3 regions of the Bacillus sp. CGMCC 1.60114 genome follow, and region 1 is predicted to be linked to each of the others. Evidence: predicted binding sites of a transcription regulator. Region 1 holds the regulator's gene; each other region holds the start of a gene.

The links. The regulator Rex, encoded in region 1, represses fermentation and respiration genes when NADH is low (regulators of the CRP and FNR family bind a similar motif). The targets are predictions, from matches to a motif close to TTGTGAAATATTTCACAA.
Region 2: ACFQZ1_RS17130 (nitrate reductase subunit alpha) is a predicted target of Rex. The motif match lies at 2,691-2,708, and genes of this name have one in related genera.
Region 3: ACFQZ1_RS16440 (L-lactate dehydrogenase) is a predicted target of Rex. The motif match lies at 3,174-3,191, and genes of this name have one in related genera.

The regions. Positions count from the first base shown of each region.
Region 1 is NZ_JBHTHG010000062.1:2,728-9,568, forward strand. It holds gene tsaD (tRNA (adenosine(37)-N6)-threonylcarbamoyltransferase complex transferase subunit TsaD) at 1-349, shown strand, start outside; gene ACFQZ1_RS10940 (ABC transporter ATP-binding protein) at 701-2,626, opposite strand; gene ACFQZ1_RS10945 (redox-sensing transcriptional repressor Rex) at 2,809-3,438, shown strand; gene ACFQZ1_RS10950 (YdiK family protein) at 3,465-3,662, opposite strand; gene ACFQZ1_RS10955 (CPBP family intramembrane glutamic endopeptidase) at 3,665-4,393, opposite strand; gene groES (co-chaperone GroES) at 4,748-5,032, shown strand; gene groL (chaperonin GroEL) at 5,071-6,708, shown strand.
Region 2 is NZ_JBHTHG010000108.1:148,641-155,481, forward strand. It holds gene ACFQZ1_RS17130 (nitrate reductase subunit alpha) at 1-2,557, opposite strand, end outside; gene ACFQZ1_RS17135 (Crp/Fnr family transcriptional regulator) at 2,763-3,455, opposite strand; gene ACFQZ1_RS17140 (NAD(P)H-dependent oxidoreductase) at 3,624-4,295, opposite strand; gene ACFQZ1_RS17145 (winged helix-turn-helix transcriptional regulator) at 4,421-4,759, shown strand; gene moaA (GTP 3',8-cyclase MoaA) at 5,060-6,073, shown strand; gene ACFQZ1_RS17155 (molybdopterin-synthase adenylyltransferase MoeB) at 6,090-6,841, shown strand, end outside.
Region 3 is NZ_JBHTHG010000108.1:3,058-9,898, reverse strand. It holds gene glgB (1,4-alpha-glucan branching protein GlgB) at 1-1,786, opposite strand, end outside; gene ACFQZ1_RS16440 (L-lactate dehydrogenase) at 2,113-3,057, opposite strand; gene ACFQZ1_RS16435 (PTS fructose transporter subunit IIABC) at 3,454-5,301, opposite strand; gene pfkB (1-phosphofructokinase) at 5,401-6,330, opposite strand; gene ACFQZ1_RS16425 (DeoR/GlpR family DNA-binding transcription regulator) at 6,327-6,841, opposite strand, start outside.

The DNA of each region.
Region 1 (6,841 bases):
TGTGCATAACGCAAAGCAGCGCGGAGAAGAACTTACTCCTGAAGATTTAGCTGCAAGTTTTCAGGCAAGTGTAATTGATGTGTTAGTAACAAAAACAGTAAGAGCAGCAGAGGAGTATGGTGTGAAGCAAGTACTTCTTGCTGGAGGAGTTGCGGCAAATAAAGGATTGCGGGCTCGGCTGGAGGAAGAGTTTGCAAATAAAGACGATATAAAGCTTATTATTCCGCCGTTATCTTTATGCACAGATAACGCTGCTATGATCGCTGCAGCTGGTACGATTGCATATGAGAAAGGAAAAAGAGCAACATTAGCGTTAAATGCAAACCCTGGCTTGGATATTGAATCATAGTTATTCCGTGTTTAATGAGATAGTGAATTTTCCATCTTCGGTAAAGAAGATAAGTTTAGTGGGGGATAAAGAACCCTCAAGGATGAAAATTTCACTTTATACACATAATTAACCACAACCTGTGGATAAAACCTATATTATCTGTTGATAATATAGGTTTTTTTTGTGAGTATAAAGTGTGGATAAATATTATTATGTTTGTGGGTAATGTGGAAAAGTTAATGTTTATCTTGATAATGTGAAATTGAATATGTGAATAACATTGTGGATAAATAAAAAGGTTAGCGTAAATGCTAACCTTTTTATCCTGCTATTCGTGGGTAGTAAGACCCCCATAGATGAGGTTTCACTTTATATTTGTAATTCTTCCCATTCTTCCATACATGCTTCTAATTGTTCTTGTAGTGTTTGTTTTTCTTCTGTAATATTACTTGCTCTTTCGTAATCAGCATATACTTCAGGTAGACAAAGTTGTTCTTCTAATGTAGCAATTTGTTCTTCCATTGCAGCAATGTTTTCTTCTAATTCTTCAATTCTACGCATACGTTGACGCTCTTGCTTTTTACGTTCTTTTTCTTCAATATAATTTAATTTTTCTTGCGCCACTTGTTTTTGTACAGGTTTATTTGTTCCTTGTTCTTCAAGTTCCGCCCGTTCTAACATTTCATTTTTCTTTTCTACATAATAATCGTAATCGCCTAGATATTCCACTGCCCCGTCTGTTGATAACTCAATAACCTTTGTGGTGATGCGATTAATGAAATAGCGGTCATGGGAAACAAATAAAATAGTTCCTGGAAAATCAATAAGAGCATTTTCTAAGATTTCTTTGCTACTTAAATCTAAATGGTTTGTCGGTTCATCTAAAATAAGTACATTTGATTTTTGCATCATAAGTTTTGCAAGGGCTAAACGTGCTTTCTGTCCGCCACTTAAAGAAGAGACTGGCTTTAAGACATCATCACCAGAAAATAAAAAATTTCCAAGTACTGTGCGGATTTCTTTTTCTGGTTGCAGCGGGTAATCATCCCAAAGTTCATCTAATACGCGTTTCGATGATGTTAAGTTTGCTTGTTCTTGGTCATAATATCCAATAGAAACGTTAGAGCCGAATGAAATACTGCCGTTTAAAGGACGAAGTTTATCCACAAGAGATTTTAATAAAGTGGATTTTCCGATTCCATTTGGACCGACAAGGGCAACACTATCACCTCTTGTTAATTGGAAATGAATGTGCTCAATGATTGGCTCATTATTATAACCAATTGTGACATTTTTTACTTGTAGTACATCATTACCGCTTTGCCTATCGATATCAAAGTGGAAAGAAGCAGATTTTTCATCACCGAGTGGTCTCGTCATAAGTTCCATACGATTTAATTGTTTTTGGCGACTTTGTGCTCGTTTTGTTGTGGAAGCACGGGCAATATTTTTTTGAATGAAGTCTTGTAGCTTTGTGACTTCTTCTTGCTGTTTCTCATACCGCTTTATCTCTTGTTCGTATAGTGATGCTTTAAGTTCTAAATACTTACTGTAGTTTCCCGTGTATTTACGACTTTGTTTATTAGAGATTTCATACACCTGTGTTACGAGTTTATCTAGAAAGTATCGATCGTGTGAAACGATTAAAATAGCGCCAGGATAGCCTTGTAAATATTGTTCTAGCCATGTTAATGTATCGATATCTAAATGGTTTGTTGGCTCATCCAAAATAAGCAAATCTGGTTTTGTTAACAATAATTTTCCAAGAGCTAAACGAGTTTTTTGTCCACCGCTTAATGTCGAGATTGTAGTTCCGTGTGTTTCAGACGGAAAGCCGAGTCCGCTTAAAACAGAGCGAATGTCCGCTTCGTATTGGTAGCCGCCTTTATTTTTATAATCTAATTGCAGGCGATCATACTCTGCTAACAATCTTTCATGTACAGTGACATTTGTGAAATTTTCTTCTTTTCCCATTTCTTGTTCTAGCCTTCGGAGTTCTTTCTCCATGCGTTGCAAGTCGAGAAATACCGTTAGCATTTCATCCCAAATGGTTAATGACGTCTCAAGACCAGTGTGCTGTGCTAAGTAACCGATAGATACATCTTTCGGTTTAATAATTTCTCCGCTGTCATGGGACAGTTCTCCCGCAATAATCTTTAATAATGTAGACTTTCCAGCGCCGTTACGGCCGACAAGTGCAATACGATCACGCGTCTGTACCTCTAACTTAATGTTTGAAAGAATCATTTCAGCGGCGTATAACTTGGAAAGGTTATTTACTTGTAGTAGAATCAATGTTTTCACCTCAAATAATTTCTTAACTTTGCCATGATTATATTTCTCAATCATACTAAAAATAGTGTATAGTTGAACATAATAGAGAAGTTCTCTCTCTATTATACAAGGAAAACTTTCAATGCTAAACTTCCGTACATGTTTCAATCACTTGAACAGATAGGAAGAGAGGAGGGGGTTGCATGGAGCAGCCTAAAATTCCGCAGGCGACTGCCAAAAGATTGCCTCTATACTATCGATTTATCCAAAACTTATCATTATCTGGTAAGCAACGCGTATCATCTGCAGAATTAAGTGAAGCGGTGAAAGTGGATTCTGCGACAATTCGAAGAGATTTTTCATACTTTGGGGCATTAGGGAAAAAGGGATACGGCTATAACGTAAATTATTTATTGTCGTTTTTTCGCGAAACACTTGACCAAGATGATGTAACGCGTGTAGCTCTAATAGGGGTAGGTAATTTAGGGACAGCTTTCTTACATTACAATTTTACGAAAAATAATAATACAAAAATTGAGATGGCATTTGACGTTGATGAAGAGAAAGTTGGAAAAGAAATCGGAGGAATTCCAGTATATCATCTGGATGAATTAGAAGAGAAATTATCAGATGATATAAAAGTGGCAATATTAACAGTACCTGCTTCTGTTGCACAAGCTGTAGCAGATCGCTTATCGCATACTGGTATACAAGGTGTTTTAAACTTTACACCTGCTAGGTTAAATATAGTAGAACATATTCGAATTCATCATATTGATTTAGCGGTAGAATTACAAACGCTTGTGTACTTTTTAAAAAATTATCCAAAATAAAAACGCAGGAATTCCCTGCGTTTTTATTATTTCTTCATATTACCTTTTTTCGATTTAGAAAAAAGAAGGCGAAGTGCCAAATTAAAATCAACGGTTGCCATTATAGCAAGCAATAGTGTATAAAAGTTCCAAATTGTATCTTCAACACTTGTAATTGCTAAGTATGTAAAAATACACCCGAGAAGAAAGTACAAAGTTGCCATAACAAATGGTGAATTTCGCATGTTTAAAATCCTCCGATAAATCCTTGCAATTTTTCAGCTTTTTCTAGATAGGGATGAAGTACAAATGTAATTAACATAACATTTGTATTCATCATAACATGAGCCATAATGGGTACAATAATTCGTTTCGTTTTAACGTATAAAAATGAAAAAACAAGCCCCATGGAAATATACACTAATAAATGTGTAGGGTCAAAATGAATTAAAGCAAATATAAGAGAACTCACGATTGCTGCGATAAAGAAGTTATATCGTTTATATAGTGTTCCAAATAGAATCTTTCTAAATACAATTTCCTCAAGAATAGGAGCAAATATAGACGAAACAATTATAAATAATGGAGCAGCTTTTATGATTTCGATAATGTTTTGTGTATTTTCAGATTCAGCTTCAACTTTAAAAATTTGTGTTTCGATGGTGCCAGCAATTACTTGGGCGAATAAAGCAAGAAAAACTCCTAAAATGATCCAACCTATTGTAGCAGAAATGCTTGTTTTTTCTCGCTCCCATTTTTCCGATTGTGTATCATTGCGTAATAACAGTAGGATGATAATAAGAGCAACGAAGAAGCTGATTATTCCCCAATGTGCAGTTGCTAATTGAACCTTTTCTTGAAAGCTCCTGTTTCCATTGTTGTATATTCCGCTTTTTAAAAGGATCCATCCTCCAATTACCCCTGATAATTGCATTAAAATATATGTAATAACAACCCACCAGTATTGTCTCTTCAATTTCATAACTCCTTTTTAAATTTTTTGTAATGAAAAAGGAAAATGCTCTACCCATAGAGAAAACAACTTATGGCATCTTTCTTATTGTAACATAGGAGAAGAAGGAAAAACGATGATGAATCTTCTATCAGTACTGATTTTCCGTGAAGGTAAGAATTATTATGTTATTCATCCGGTAAAGTATATAAGCTTATAGAAAAAAGGAAAAGAATGTAGAATAGTTTTCCGAAAAATTACGTTTTTTCACTTGCAAAAGAAAATAAGATTCTTTATTATAATAAGTGTGTTAGCACTCGGAGTGTTCGAGTGCTAATAAACATAAAATTTACATAGTCAATGAGGAGGTTATTGTTCATGCTAAAGCCATTAGGTGATCGCGTTGTAATTGAGCTTGTTCAAGCAGAAGAAAAAACAGCAAGTGGTATCGTATTACCAGACACTGCAAAAGAAAAACCACAAGAAGGTAAAGTAGTAGCAGTTGGTACTGGTCGAGTGCTTGAAAATGGTGAGCGTGTTGCTTTAGAGTTAGCTGCAGGCGATCGTATTATCTTCTCAAAATATGCAGGTACTGAAGTGAAATACGAAGGTGCAGAATACTTAATTTTACGTGAAAGCGACATTTTAGCAGTTATCGGTTAATTATATAAATCTTAAAAAATTCAAGGGGGTCAAATATTATGGCAAAAGATATTAAATTTAGTGAAGAAGCACGTCGTTCGATGCTTCGCGGTGTCGACACTCTTGCAAACGCAGTAAAAGTTACGCTTGGACCAAAAGGTCGCAACGTAGTACTTGAGAAAAAATTTGGTTCTCCGCTTATTACAAATGACGGTGTAACAATTGCAAAAGAAATCGAATTAGAAGATGCATTTGAAAATATGGGTGCAAAATTAGTAGCAGAAGTTGCTAGCAAAACAAATGATGTAGCTGGTGACGGAACAACAACTGCAACTGTATTAGCGCAAGCTATGATTCGTGAAGGTTTAAAAAACGTAACAGCTGGTGCAAATCCAATGGGTCTTCGTAAAGGTATCGAAAAAGCTGTTATTGCAGCAGTAGAAGAATTAAAAACGATTTCTAAACCAATCGAAGGTAAATCTTCTATCGCACAAGTAGCTGCTATTTCTGCTGCTGACGAAGAAGTAGGGCAATTAATTGCAGAAGCAATGGAGCGTGTTGGTAACGACGGCGTTATTACATTAGAAGAATCTAAAGGATTCACAACAGAATTAGATGTAGTAGAAGGTATGCAGTTCGACCGTGGATATGCTTCTCCTTACATGATTACTGATTCTGATAAAATGGAAGCTGTTCTTGATAACCCATTTATCTTAATTACTGATAAAAAGGTTTCTAGCATTCAAGAAATCTTACCAGTATTAGAGCAAGTGGTACAACAAGGTAAGCCACTTCTTATCATCTCTGAAGATGTAGAAGGCGAAGCGTTAGCTACATTAGTAGTAAATAAACTTCGTGGTACGTTCAACGTAGTAGCTGTTAAAGCTCCTGGCTTCGGTGATCGTCGTAAAGCTATGTTAGAAGATATTGCGATTTTAACTGGCGGTGAAGTGATCACAGAAGAATTAGGACGCGACTTAAAATCTGCAACTATCGCATCTTTAGGACGCGCTAGCAAAGTTGTTGTAACGAAAGAAAATACAACAATTGTTGAAGGTGTAGGAAATACAGAACAAATCGAAGCTCGCATCGGTCAAATCCGTGCGCAGTTAGAAGAAACAACTTCTGAATTCGATCGTGAAAAATTACAAGAGCGTCTTGCTAAACTAGCAGGTGGCGTAGCTGTAATTAAAGTAGGTGCAGCAACTGAAACTGAATTGAAAGAGCGCAAACTTCGTATTGAAGATGCACTTAACTCAACTCGTGCAGCAGTAGAAGAAGGTATTGTTGCAGGTGGCGGTACTTCACTTATGAACGTATATACTAAAGTAGCTGGTCTTGCAGCTGAAGGCGACGTAGCAACAGGTATCAACATCGTACTTCGTGCATTAGAAGAGCCAGTTCGTCAAATCGCAATCAACGCTGGTTTAGAAGGTTCTGTTGTTGTAGAACGCTTAAAAGGCGAAAAGGTAGGCGTTGGTTTCAACGCAGCAACAGGCGAGTGGGTAAACATGCTTGAGTCTGGTATCGTAGATCCAACGAAAGTAACTCGTTCTGCGCTTCAAAACGCAGCATCTGTTGCAGCGATGTTCTTAACAACTGAAGCAGTTGTTGCTGATAAACCAGAACCAGCTGGTGCTGCTGGAATGCCTGACATGAGCGGCATGGGCATGGGCGGTATGGGCGGCATGATGTAATTTCATGCGCCGCGAAACATCCATCTCTTTATAGAGGTGGATGTTTTTTGTTCTATAAGTAGTAAAATATAAAGTGAAACTTCCATCAGTGGTTTTTTTCATCCCCACTGATGGAAAGCCCGCCCAATCGGGC
Region 2 (6,841 bases), on a different contig from region 1:
CTAATTCTTGCGGTGTATCGTGAAGAAGCGGTGTTGCAACAATCTCTTTCATTGGCTCAAGGTCTAACTTTTGTGCTAGATCAGAGACTGCTTTTGAAAGGGAGCAGAAAATATCCCAGTCAGAGCGTGCTTCCCACGGTGAACCGATTGCTGGGTTAAATGGATGCACGAACGGATGCATATCTGTACTGCTTAAATCATGCTTTTCATACCACGTGGAAGCAGGAAGAACGATGTCAGAGTATAGTGCTGTTCCAGCCATGCGGAAATCTAAGTTGATAAGTAGATCTAGCTTTCCTTCAGGTGCTTCTTCATGCCACTTTATTTCCTCTGGTCGTAATGAATCATGATCGTCGTTCATTAATCCGTTTGTTGTACCTAATAAATGTTTTAAGAAATACTCGTGTCCTTTACCAGAGCTTGAAATTAAGTTCGCGCGCCATACGAATAAGTTGCGCGGGAAGTTATTTTTGTTATCTGGGTCTTCAATCGCAAATTTGAGCTCTTTGTTTTTTAGCTTCTCTGCAACATATTTCCCGATTTCCTCCCCCGTTGTTGCGCCACTAGCGACCGCTTCTTTATATAGTTCAATGCCATTCTTTTCGAACGTTGGATAAGAAGGTAGCCAGCCAAGACGAGCAGCTAACACATTGTAATCACCATGATGTTGATAGCGTGAATTGCCAACAACTGGCGATGCTAAATGTCCAACTGGTGTATCTTCATAGCGCCACTGATCTGTAACGAAATAGAAGAAGGATGTACCGTTTTGCAGTTTCGGCGGGCCTTGCCAATCCTTTGCTGTTGCGATGGTTTGCCAACCTTCTGCTGGGCGTAATTTTTCTTGGCCGACATAATGAGCCCAGCCGCCGCCGTTTACACCTTGTGCACCAACAAGAAGAACAAGGTTTAACACAGCGCGGTAAATCGTATCAGAGTTAAACCAATGGTTAATACCAGCGCCAACAATAATCATTGAGCGTCCATTTGTATCAACTGCATTTTGAGCAAATTCACGAGCGATTTGAATAATAAGTTCTCGTTTTACACCTGTCATTTTTTCTTGCCATGCTGGCGTAAATGGAACATCTTCATCAAAGCTCTTCGGTTCTTGGCCGCCAAGACCGCGGTCTACACCGTAGTTTGCTAATGTTAAATCATAGACGGTTGTTACGAAAAGATCTCCGTTTGGTGTTGTAATCTTTTTCACTGGAATGGAACGTTCTAATACTTCATTTCCGTCATCAGAAAAGTACGGAATTTGTACAGTTCCAATTGCATCCTCCATACCAAGTAAAGAAAGACGCGGATCAATTTTTTCGCCTGTTTGTTCATCTTCTAAACGTAAGTTCCACTTCTTCTCGTTATCCCAGCGTGATCCCATTGTGCCGTGCGGCGTAGCGAAATCATGACCGTTATCGTTCCAAAGAACAGGTTTCCATTCGCCAAGCTTCGTTTCCCGGTCAATATCAGCAGCATTTAAGAAGCGATCTGCAACAAATTGATCTCCTTGTTGCTTTAACGTGACAAGGAATGGGAAATCTGTATATTGTTTCGCATAATTTATGAAGTAGTCCACTTGTTTGTCCACGTAAAACTCTTGTAAAATGACGTGCCCCATTGCCATTGCAAGTGCACCGTCTGTTCCTTGTTTTACACTGATCCAGTCATCAGCGAATTTTGTTGATTCGGCAAAATCAGGGCTAACAGAAACGACTTTCGTTCCTTTATAGCGCACTTCCGCTAAGAAGTGGGCATCTGGTGTTCTTGTCATTGGTACGTTTGAACCCCATGTCATAATGTAACCGGCGTTGTACCAATCACTACTTTCTGGTACATCTGTTTGATCACCCCAAATTTGCGGTGAAGCTGGCGGTAAGTCAGCGTACCAATCGTAGAAGCTAAGCATCGGTCCGCCCATAAGCTGCATAAAGCGGCTGCCTGCTGCGTGACTTAACATTGACATCGCAGGAATTGGCGAGAAGCCGACATTTCGATCCGGACCGTACTTAATTACTGTATATAATAAGGAAGCAGCAACAAGCTGTAATACCTCATCCCAATTTGCACGAATGAAGCCGCCTTTTCCGCGTGCCCCTTTATATGTGCGTGCTTTTTCTGGATTTTCAACAATGCTTTTCCAAGCGTCTAACGGTGATTCATGTTTTTGTAGTTCTTCTTGCCACATATTCCAAAGAACGCCGCGTACATATGGGTATTTCACACGAAGCGGGCTATAGATGTACCAAGAAAAGCTTGCTCCGCGCGGACATCCGCGTGGCTCAAAGTCTGGCATATCAGGACCAGTAGTCGGATAATTTAGCTCTTGTCCTTCCCAAGTTACAATTCCATCTTTTACGTAAATGTTCCAACTGCAAGAACCGGTGCAGTTTACGCCATGCGTGGAGCGGATCACCTTATCATGCTGCCATCGCTTTCTATAAGCGTTTTCCCATTCGCGGTCTTCGTATGTTTCTTGTGTATGATTATCGTTGTAACGATCTATTGGAGAAAAATATTTTAAACGTTGCATGAATGGTGATGGTTTCTTTTTCATACTGTTCACTCCTTTATTGCGTCTCTCTTGCTTACTTTCACTATAAGAGGGCGTGCAAAATAGAGATGTGATATCTATCACAGTTCAACAGATTGTCAAAAATTCATGAATGTGTAAGGGAAAAAAAGAGAAGATGTGACATTTTGCACATTACAAAACAAGTTTAAGATGTAGAATAAAAAAAGAGCAGCATCTAAATGAGATGCTACTCAATACTACAAATAGAGGTAGGGCAATCTTCACAAGCGATTGCACATTTTAAAAAGTGTAAATTATGAATGGTAATCTTTCCTTTATGAATGGAGATAATGCCTTGTTTTTTTAAATCATTTAACATGCGATTGACACTTTCACGAGAGGTTGCACAGAAGTTTGCAAGCTCTTGATTCGTTAATGGAAGATCAATGAGAATACCATCTTCTTTTAAAACCCCATAACTATTCGTCATGCGAATGAGAGTCGAATAGAGCGCTCCCTTTTTGCCATGCAATACTAAATCACGAAACTTCGTTTGCATTCTTCGTAAATGCTCACTAACCCACTTCATAAATTCAAACGCAAGAGCTGGTTTTTCCAGCAATGCTTTTTCTAATGCATCTCGTTTAATGACACCAATTTCTGCCTGCTCAAGCACTTTTGCATTTAACAAATATTTGGCATCCTCTGTAAACAATGTAAGTTCTCCGATAATATCATTTTGCGAACAAATGCGCAGTGTCAATTCTTGACCATCGGCACTAATTTTACTAATTTGTACTTTTCCAGAGTGAATAATGTATAGTTCTTTTGCCACCATACCTTCTTGGAAAATATAATTAGCTTTGCTTACTTTCATTTTATATTCGACAGATGCGAGCAATTCTTTTAAATCATTTGATAATGCCGTACTGTTTGCCACAGCAATCACCTTTCTTTTCAGAACAGTCTATTTCTTATTTTGAATGTAAATATAGTGAAAATGCAAGAGATATTTTCAATGTAGTATAAGAGATATCGTAATTTTTATCTGTGAGTAAGCGTACTTTTAGAAAAGAAAAAAGATGCCTGTTGCAGGCACCTTTTTTCTTTATTTAATCCATTCAACAACTTGATTCATTGATTGACGCGTTTTATCATGTTTTGGTTCTTCCGCGCGATAACCAAAAGCAACGAGAACTGAGACACCAAATGTATCATCTGAAATAATTCCTTCTTCTTTTAAAACTGCATTTACTTTTTCTGGATTGAATCCTTCAATTGGACAAGAATCGATACCAATCTGAGCAGCTGCAGTCATCATATTACCGAGAGCGATGTAAGTTTGTTTAGAGGCCCAATCAAACATTGCACGATCGCTTTCTAATAATTGAAAATCAGATTCTTGAAACTTCTTATAAAAGCCACTCATCATTGCTATGACTTCTTCTGGAAGCTTCTGAATATTTTTCATGAAATTCGAAATATAGGAAGAATTATAAAGCATTTCTTCTTTTTTACGAGCTAATATAACGACAAAGTGGCTTGCTGTCGGTAATTGTTTTTGAGCCCCCCATGCTACAGGGAGAAGTTTTTCGCGAAGTTCTTGATTTTGAATGACAACAAATTTCCAAGGTTCAAAACCAAATGAACTTGGAGAAAGTCGGCCAGTTTCTAAAATGAAATGAAAATCTTCATCAGAGATTTTTTTATTTACATCGAATTTTTTACACGCATGTCTAAAGTGATAAGCTTTTAAAATTCCTTCTTTTGTATGTTTCATTTACATAACCACCTTTTCGTAATTTGCTTTTTTATAGTAAGTTGATTACAAAATAGATTCTACAGTAGTACAATAAATGATGTAAGTACGCACATTTTTAGCATATAGTATCAATTTGTATACTAATGGAGAGTGATGAAATGAAAAATGAAGAGATATATCGTTGTCCGGTAGAGTTAACACTAGATGTAATTGGGGGGAAATGGAAAGGGGTTATTTTGTTTCATTTAATGAATGCGAAAGAAATTCGTTTTAATCAATTTTTGCGATTAATGCCTGGCATAACGCAGCGCATGTTAACAAGACAGTTACGAGAGCTCGAGGCTGCAGGTGTAATTCATCGGGAGGTATATAAAGAAGTTCCGCCAAAAGTGGAGTATTCTTTAACGAATTTCGGAAGATCCCTTACGCCAATTATTACGCTTATGTGTGAGTGGGGGAAGGAATATCGGACGCAAGTATAAGTGGATTAAAAGCAGTAAAAAGTGTGCAACTTAGATTGTACACTTTTTTTGTAATGGGTTGGGTATCAGGAATTTCATACAATGTGAACAAAATACGGACAGATTTGTGAAGAATTTTTGAATGGTATATATGATGTGAGAAATATCACAACATAGATTGTCGTTCTTTTTTATGATAAAGGCAAATGAAGGGCAGTTAAAAAAGATAAAGAGTTTTGGGTAAAAACACCCCGTTTAAAAATATATTATAATAAAATAAAATAAAAATAGATATACATGCAACAAGAAGGAGGGGTGAAGATGACTGAGAAGATTTTCGATGCATGGCAGCGTCCGCTTCAAGATTTACGTATTTCTGTTATTGATCGTTGTAATTTTCGATGCACATATTGTATGCCGGCTGAAGTGTTTGGACCAGATTATGCGTTTTTAAAAGATGAGTTTTTACTCACATTTGATGAGATTGAGCGAGTAGCTAAGCTTTTTGTTCGCATGGGTGTCAAGAAAATTCGATTAACTGGCGGCGAACCGTTACTTCGTAAAGATTTACCAAAGCTCATAGAACGTCTTGTAAAATTAGAAGGTCTAACAGATATTGGGCTAACGACGAACGGTATTCATTTAACGAAGCAAGCGAAAGCTTTAAAAGAAGCTGGTTTAGGGCGAGTAAACGTCAGTTTAGATGCACTAGATGATGATGTATTTCGAAGCATTAACGGCCGCAATGTAAGCACGAAGCCTATATTACGAGGAATTGAAGCAGCAAGGGCAGCCGGATTAGAAGTGAAAATCAATATGGTCGTGAAAAAAGGAATGAACGATAACCAAATTTTGAAGATGGCCGCTTATTGTAAAGAGCAGTGCATTCCTCTTCGCTTTATCGAATTTATGGATGTTGGGAGTACGAACGGCTGGAATTTCAAACAAGTGATTACGAAAAAAGAGTTAATCGATATGATTGGCCGTGTGTATCCAATTGAGCCAGTAGATCCGCATTATTTTGGTGAAGTGGCAAAGCGTTATCGATATGTTGGAACTGAGGCAGAAGTCGGCTTTATCACATCTGTTTCTGAGTCATTTTGCTCTTCTTGTACGAGAGCACGTATTTCAGCAGAAGGTAAATTTTATACATGTTTATTTGCAACAACAGGAATAGATTTACGAACGCTGCTCCGCGGGGGTATAGACGACGATAAACTATTACAAGTCGTGCAAGATGTGTGGAATAAGCGCAGTGATCGTTATTCAGATGAGCGAACGGAAGAAAGTGCAAATAACCGTCCGAAAATTGAAATGTCATATATTGGCGGATAAGAAAGAAGGGGTCTAGATGCAAGAGCGGTACTCAAGGCAAATACTATTTTCTGATATTGGTGAAAGTGGCCAGCGAAATTTAGGTGAAAAACACGTACTCATCATCGGCGCTGGTGCACTTGGTGCGGCAAATGCCGAGGCGCTTGTCCGGGCGGGAATTGGCAAGTTGACGATTGCGGATCGTGATTACGTCGAGTGGAGCAATTTACAAAGGCAGCAATTATATACAGAAGAAGATGCGAATCGTTATGTACCGAAAGCAGTTGCAGCGGCGCAGCATTTAAGTCGGATTAACTCTGAAGTAGATATCGAGCCAGTTGTAACAGATGTAACGGTGCAAGAAATGGAACAGCTTGTTAAGAACGTGGATGTAATCATAGATGCAACAGATAATTTCGATACGCGTCTTCTTATTAACGATATTTCACATAAGTATAACGTTCCGTGGATATACGGTGGTTGTGTAGGGAGTTATGGTGTAACGTATACGATTATCCCAGGGAAAACACCATGTTTTCGATGTTTAATGGAGCATCCAACGAGCGGCGCAACGTGTGATACAGCGGGGATTATTCAACCAGCTGTGCAAATGGTCGTTGCTTATCAAGTTGCAGAAGCTTTAAAAATACTAGTTGGAGATTTTGAAGCATTACGGGAAACGATGGTAACATTCGATCTTTGGAACAATCAGTATATGGCATTTAAAGTAAACAGGCAGAAAAAAGAGAATTGTCTGTCTTGCGGTAAATTGCGTACATATCCAAGCTT
Region 3 (6,841 bases), on a different contig from region 1:
GTTCCATAATCGCTTTTAATCGCTTCTTATTGATTTGTCCTGAACCGCCGTATGCAGAACTATCACTATTTAAAATTTCGTTATAATAGCGAAATGCTGGTACGCCAACTTTATAGTTTTCATACACCGCATTTGTAAAGTTACAAACGATAACGAGAACATCCTCTTCTCTCTCCCCTTGGCGAATAAACGAAAAAATACTTTGCTCACGGTTATCCGCATCAATCCACTGAAAACCCTTTTCTGTGTGATCAAGCTGCCAAAGCGGCTTAGAGCGCTTATACAATGCTATGAGCTCCTTAAAGTAATCATGCGTACGATCATGCATTTCAAAATCATGTAAACCCCAATCTAAATCCTCAAGGTCTTTCCATTCGTCATATTGCCCAAACTCGCCGCCCATAAAAAGCAGCTTCTTACCTGGATGTGTAAATAAATAGCCATACAATAAACGAAGCTGAGCAAACTTGGACCAATAATCACCCGGCATTTTATTTAATAGCGACTTTTTCCCGTGTACTACTTCATCATGTGATAACGGTAAAATAAAATTCTCAGAATACGCGTAAAGCAGTGAAAATGTTACTTTGTCATGAATATATTTCCGATACTCCGGTGCACATTCCATATATTTTAAAATGTCATTCATCCAGCCCATATTCCATTTATAATTAAAACCGAGTCCACCTTCGTATGTCGGTGCAGTTACGAGCGGCCATGCTGTTGAATCTTCCGCAGTCATTAAGAAAGTTGGATCTTCCGCAAATACTGCTTCATTCAGCTGTTGCAGGAATAATACAGCATGTTCATTACTTTCCTGCCCCCCATTTCGCTCCCAATATAGCATGTTAGCAACCGCATCAACGCGAAAGCCGTCGATATGATAATACTTCATCCAAAACAATGCATTCGAAATGAGAAAATTTCGTACTTCTTGTTTTCCTAAATCAAAGTTCACAGTTCCCCATACGTGATTTTCTTGTACATCAAGATCTCTATATTCATACGTTGGTTCTCCATCAAATAAGTAAAGACCATGAGCATCTTTACAAAAATGCCCTGGTACCCAATCTAAAATGACACCGATCCCATATTTGTGACATTCATCGACAAAATACATAAAATCCTGCGGTGTTCCGTATCTACTTGTCGGCGCATAATATCCAGTCCCTTGATATCCCCAAGAACGATCATACGGGTGTTCAATAAGCGGCATAATTTCAATATGAGTAAATTGATGCTCCACTACATACGGAATAAGCTCATCTGCCATTTCTCTGTAAGAGTAAAAAGACTCATCTTCTTTCTTTTTCCATGAACCAAAGTGAAGCTCATAAATTGCTAACGGTTCATTGTAAATTGGTTTTCGTTTCTTTTTTTGAAACCACTTCTGATCTTTCCATTTATATCCTTTTATATCATAAACAATGGATGCCGTATTTGGTCTCACTTCAGCATACATTGCATACGGATCAGCTTTTAAAATTGTATGACCGTTTGAGGCTTCGATTGCATATTTGTACAATTCTAGCTGAGCTACATTTGGTATAAATAAAGACCAAATTCCTTCCTCTGTCACTCGCATCATTTCATGCATTTGATTATTCCATTCATTAAAATCCCCTACAATACTCACAGCTTGTGCATGAGGAGCCCATACGGAAAAGCGTGTTCCTTGCACCCCATCTTCCTTAGTTAGATGAGCCCCAAGTATTTCGTAGCTATTGTAAAATTTCTCTTTATGAAACAATAGCATGTTTTCCTCATTACAATTTGTTACAATCACTATGTTCACCTCACAAGATGACAGAATTTTTAATATGTTATTACTATTCTTCGGTAAATAGAAATATCCTTGCGATTTTCTAAAAAAACATACGTTTTTTTCGCGGAAATTCATGGTAATTCCGTAAATTTCAGCTGAAAATATCGAATTTTGACGAATATTCCTTGTAAGCGTTTTATTTTAGAATAATTTTTAAAGTAAAAAAGAGGGAGGAGTTTACAGTTATTCTGTTATTACTGTCTACTTAAAGTAAAATATAAAAAAACCCTTTCCGGCAAAAGGGGGATGTACAGGGGCTTGCCGGAAAGGGTTATATACAATTTGGATTATAGTACTGGTGCCATAGTTTCTTTTAGCACTTTTACAGAATGATCAAATTTCAATTCTTCTTCTGCGTTCAATTCAAGCTCTACAACTTCTCGAATACCTTGACGGTTGATAACTGCTGGAACACCTACGTAAACATCTTGTTGTCCGTATTGTCCTTCAAGGTATGCAGATACTGTCAATACGCTGTTTTCATTGTTTAAAATCGCTTTAGTTACACGTAATAGTGACATACCGATACCATAGTAAGTTGCACCTTTGCGTTGAATAATATGATAAGCAGCATCTCGTACATTCACAAAGATTTCATCTAAATCGCTTTGATTGTACTTTTCATTGTTTGCTAAAATTGTTTCTAGTTTTTGTACACCAACAGTTGTATGGCTCCATACTGGAAGCTCTGTGTCACCATGTTCACCAATAATATATGCGTGAACGTTACGTGGATCCACATTTAAATATTCACCTAACATGTAACGGAAACGAGCAGAGTCTAAAGTTGTACCAGAACCAATTACACGTTCTTTTGGTAATCCAGATTCTTTCCAAGTTACATAAGTTAAAATATCAACTGGGTTAGTTGCGATTAAGAAGATACCATCAAATCCGCTATCCATGATGCCGCGAACGATTTGTTTAAAGATTTTTGTGTTCTTCTCAACTAAATCTAAGCGAGTTTCACCTGGCTTTTGTGGCAATCCAGCAGTAATAACAACAAGATCTGCATCTTTACAATCTGCATAACTACCTTTCCAAACCTTTGTTGGAGCTGGAGCAAATGGAACAGCATGGCTTAAATCCATTGCTTCCCCTTCTGCTTTTGCTTCGTTTACGTCAACAAGAACAAACTCTTCAGCTACACCTTGGTTAATCATAGAATATGCATAGCTGCAACCTACAGCTCCTGTTCCTACTAATACTACGCGATTAATACCTTTTTTCATGGTAAAATCCCCTCTCTATCTTTCATTTCATTATTATCATTGTCATTTAAGTAAATAATTAAAATACTGATTTTATATTGTTTAACTTCCTTACACACATATTGTAGCACGTTTCTTTGTGAATACATTCACAATTTATGGCCTATTTGTGAACTTTTTCACAGATAGGATAAAGTTATAACGGTACATGTGGAATCCATTTCAATCTACCATATACATATTCTAAATTCACATACTGTTTTCCTTCATATTTGTTAAGTATGCTTGATAAAAAGAAAAATAAGGATTCTTATCCGTACTATGAAGAAAGAACTCTAAAAACAACATTTCGATATTTTTTAGGCACATTCTTTTTTTAACAATGTAAAAAAAGCGGTCAAAAATTGACCGCTTTTCTTATTTATTTACAGGCTTTTTCCAAATCCCAAGCATAACTGCTGTTACAACTGCTCCTATTACGATAGCTAATAAATAAAGTATCGGTTTATTCACAAGAGGGATAACGAACAAGCCACCGTGCGGTGCAGGAAGAGTAATATGAAACCCCATAGTCAGAGCACCTGCAATCGCAGACCCTATAACACAGCTTACAATTACACGTAATGGATCAGCTGCTGCAAATGGAATAGCACCCTCTGTAATAAAAGAAAGACCCATAATATAATTTGTAATACCAGATTTGCGCTCTGCCTCTGTAAATTTTCCTTTAAAGAAAGTTGTTGCTAATGCAACTCCAAGCGGCGGAACCATACCGCCAGCCATAACTGCAGCATGCGGTCCGAAATTATGTGCAGCAATTGCCGCTAATCCGAATGTAAAGGCAGCTTTGTTGATAGGCCCTCCCATATCCACGGCCATCATACCACCAAGAATGATACCTAATAAAATAGCATTTCCTCCGCTTAATCCATTTAACCAATGTGTTAAACCTTTATTCATTGCTACTACAGGATCATTTACAACAAGAATCATAATCAAACCAGTAATCATAATACCAAACAACGGATACAAAAGAACAGGTTTAATTCCTTCAAGTTGTGCCGGTAATACTTGAAAAGCTTTTTTCAAGAGAACGATCACATAACCTGCCAGAAATCCTGCGATTAAACCACCGAGAAATCCAGCCCCAGCTTGTGCTGCTAAATAACCTCCAACCATACCAGGTGCAAAACCAGGCCGATCTGCGATACTACTTGCAATAAATCCTGCTAATACTGGAACGATAAAGAAAAATGCTCCGTTTCCGCCACCAATTGCCATTAATGTAGAAGCAATCGGCCCTTTTGCATGAATGCCGCCAAAAGCGAATGCCAGTGCGATTAAAATCCCGCCACCAACAACGAATGGAAGCATGTTGGATACACCATTCATTAAATGCTTATAAAATCCTGTGCGTTTTTCTTTTACTTCGCCCTTTACAGTTTCCCCTGTTCCTTGATAGATAGGTCCATCCTGTTTAAGCGCACGGTTAATAAGTTCCTCAGATTTACGAATTCCAGCTGCAACTGGTACCTCAATAACATGCTTTCCTTTAAAACGATCCATCTCAACTTGTTTATCTGCAGCAATAATAATTGCCACTGCATCATGAATCTCTTCTGCAGTCAATTCATTTTTTACTCCTGTAGAACCATTTGTTTCTACTTTTATATCAACACCCATTTCCTTTGCTTTTGATTTTAAAGCATCTGCTGCCATATACGTATGAGCAATTCCTGTAGGACAAGCAGTAACTGCTAAAATTTTCCCCTTTGAACTTGACTGTACAGTATTTTCTTCTTTATTAACTTCTTTCTCTTTCGCATCAATAAGGTGCAGTAGCTCGTCTTCTGTTTGCGCTTTCATAAGTTTCCCGCGAAATTCCGCATCCATAAGTAATGTAGATAAGCGAGAAAGAGTTTCCAAATGAGCATTATTTGCTCCTTCACTTGCTGCAATCATAAAGAATAAATGAGCTGGTTGACCATCGAGAGATTCATAGTCTATACCGCTATCTGATTTCGCAAAACAAATAGCAGGTGTCTTAACCGCAGCCGTTTTTGCATGAGGAATTGCAATCCCTTCTCCAATGCCAGTAGTACTTTGTGCTTCACGAGTTAAAATTGCCTCTTTAAATTGAATCTCATCATGTAATCGGCCTGCTTGTGCAAGCTTACTTACCATTTCATCAATCGTTTCTTGCTTAGAAGATGTTTGTAATTGTAGAAGAATTGTGTCTTTTTTTAGTAATTCTGTAATTTTCATATAGATCCTTCTCTCCTATAAAGTGAAACTTCCATCCGTGAAGATTTTCTTCATTTCCCCTATCTTCTTCGCTTCGCTCTCAATCTTAAGATGGGTGGCTTACTGCCCGTTAATGTAGGATAAAGATTGTACTTCTACTTGCAACAATAGTTCCTCAATTTTTTCTTTTTCAGCAAGATCAGAAGAAAATGCTGTTGCGCTTCCAGTAGCAACGCCAAATCGAAATGCTTCTTTTAAATCTCCAGTTTTTTCATATGTTCCTAGAAAACCGGCCACAAGCGAATCACCAGCTCCAACAGAATTTACAACTTGCCCTTTCGGCACATTAGCAAAATATGCATGCTCCTTCGCAAGAAAGAGTGCACCATCCCCAGCCATTGATACAACAACATGCTCTGCGCCCATTTCAAGAAGCTTCTTACCGTATAATGCCGCATCTTGAATACTTTGAATTTCTACATCAAATAGTTCGCCTAACTCGTGATGGTTTGGCTTTATAAAGAATGGACGGTGCTTTACAACATCAATCAATGCCTTTCCGCTCGCATCAACAGCTACTTTCACGCCGCGCGCACTGCATTCCTTTGTGATTTCTTTATATAACGATTCTGGTAAAGACGGTGGAATACTGCCTGCCAATAATAGAACATCACCTTCTTGTAAATTGCCTACTTGCTGTATTAAACGTTCTAATTGTTCACTTAAAATAACAGGACCTCTTCCATTTATTTCAGTTTCTTGTCCTGTTTTCAATTTAATGTTAATCCGCGAATCACCATCTACTTCAATAAAATCGGTTGCAATACCCTCTTCTTCTAATTTTTCTTGAATAAAGCGACCAGTAAATCCCCCTATGAATCCAAGCGCTTTTGAAGAAACATCAATTCTTTTTAGAACACGGGATACATTAATTCCTTTTCCGCCTGGATACTTCACTTCTTTTTCCATGCGATTTAGCGAATGTAGTGCAAAATTATTTACTTGCACTACATAATCTACAGAAGGATTCAATGTTACAGTGTAAATCATACTGTCACGACCTTTATTAATGTTTTTTTAGCATAAGGAGCTACTTCGTTCTCTCCAATATTAGTTGCAATAATATTTGCTGCTTCGAGCTCTTCAATTTTCGCAAATGATATCTCTGAAAATTTACTGCCATCCGCCAGAACATAACACGAGTTAGAAAGTTGCAGAGCTGTTTTCTTCAGCAAAGCTTCCTCAGGGTCTGGCGTTGTATAACCGTAAACAGGATGAACAGCATTTGCCCCTAAAAAACAAAAATCGAATCGATAGCGAAGTAAGCTTTCAAGGGCAGCGCTTCCAATTAACGCTCTTGTATTGCTTTTCATCATGCCACCAAGTAAATAAGCCCGAATATTGGCTTGAAACAATGCCTCAATATGCATAAGTCCATTTGTCACGACAGTTATATCTTTTCCCTCCAAAAATGGAATCATTTCAAACGTCGTACTTCCGGCATCTAAATAAATACAATGCCCGTCTTCCACAAGAGATGCTGCATATTGACCAATCGACT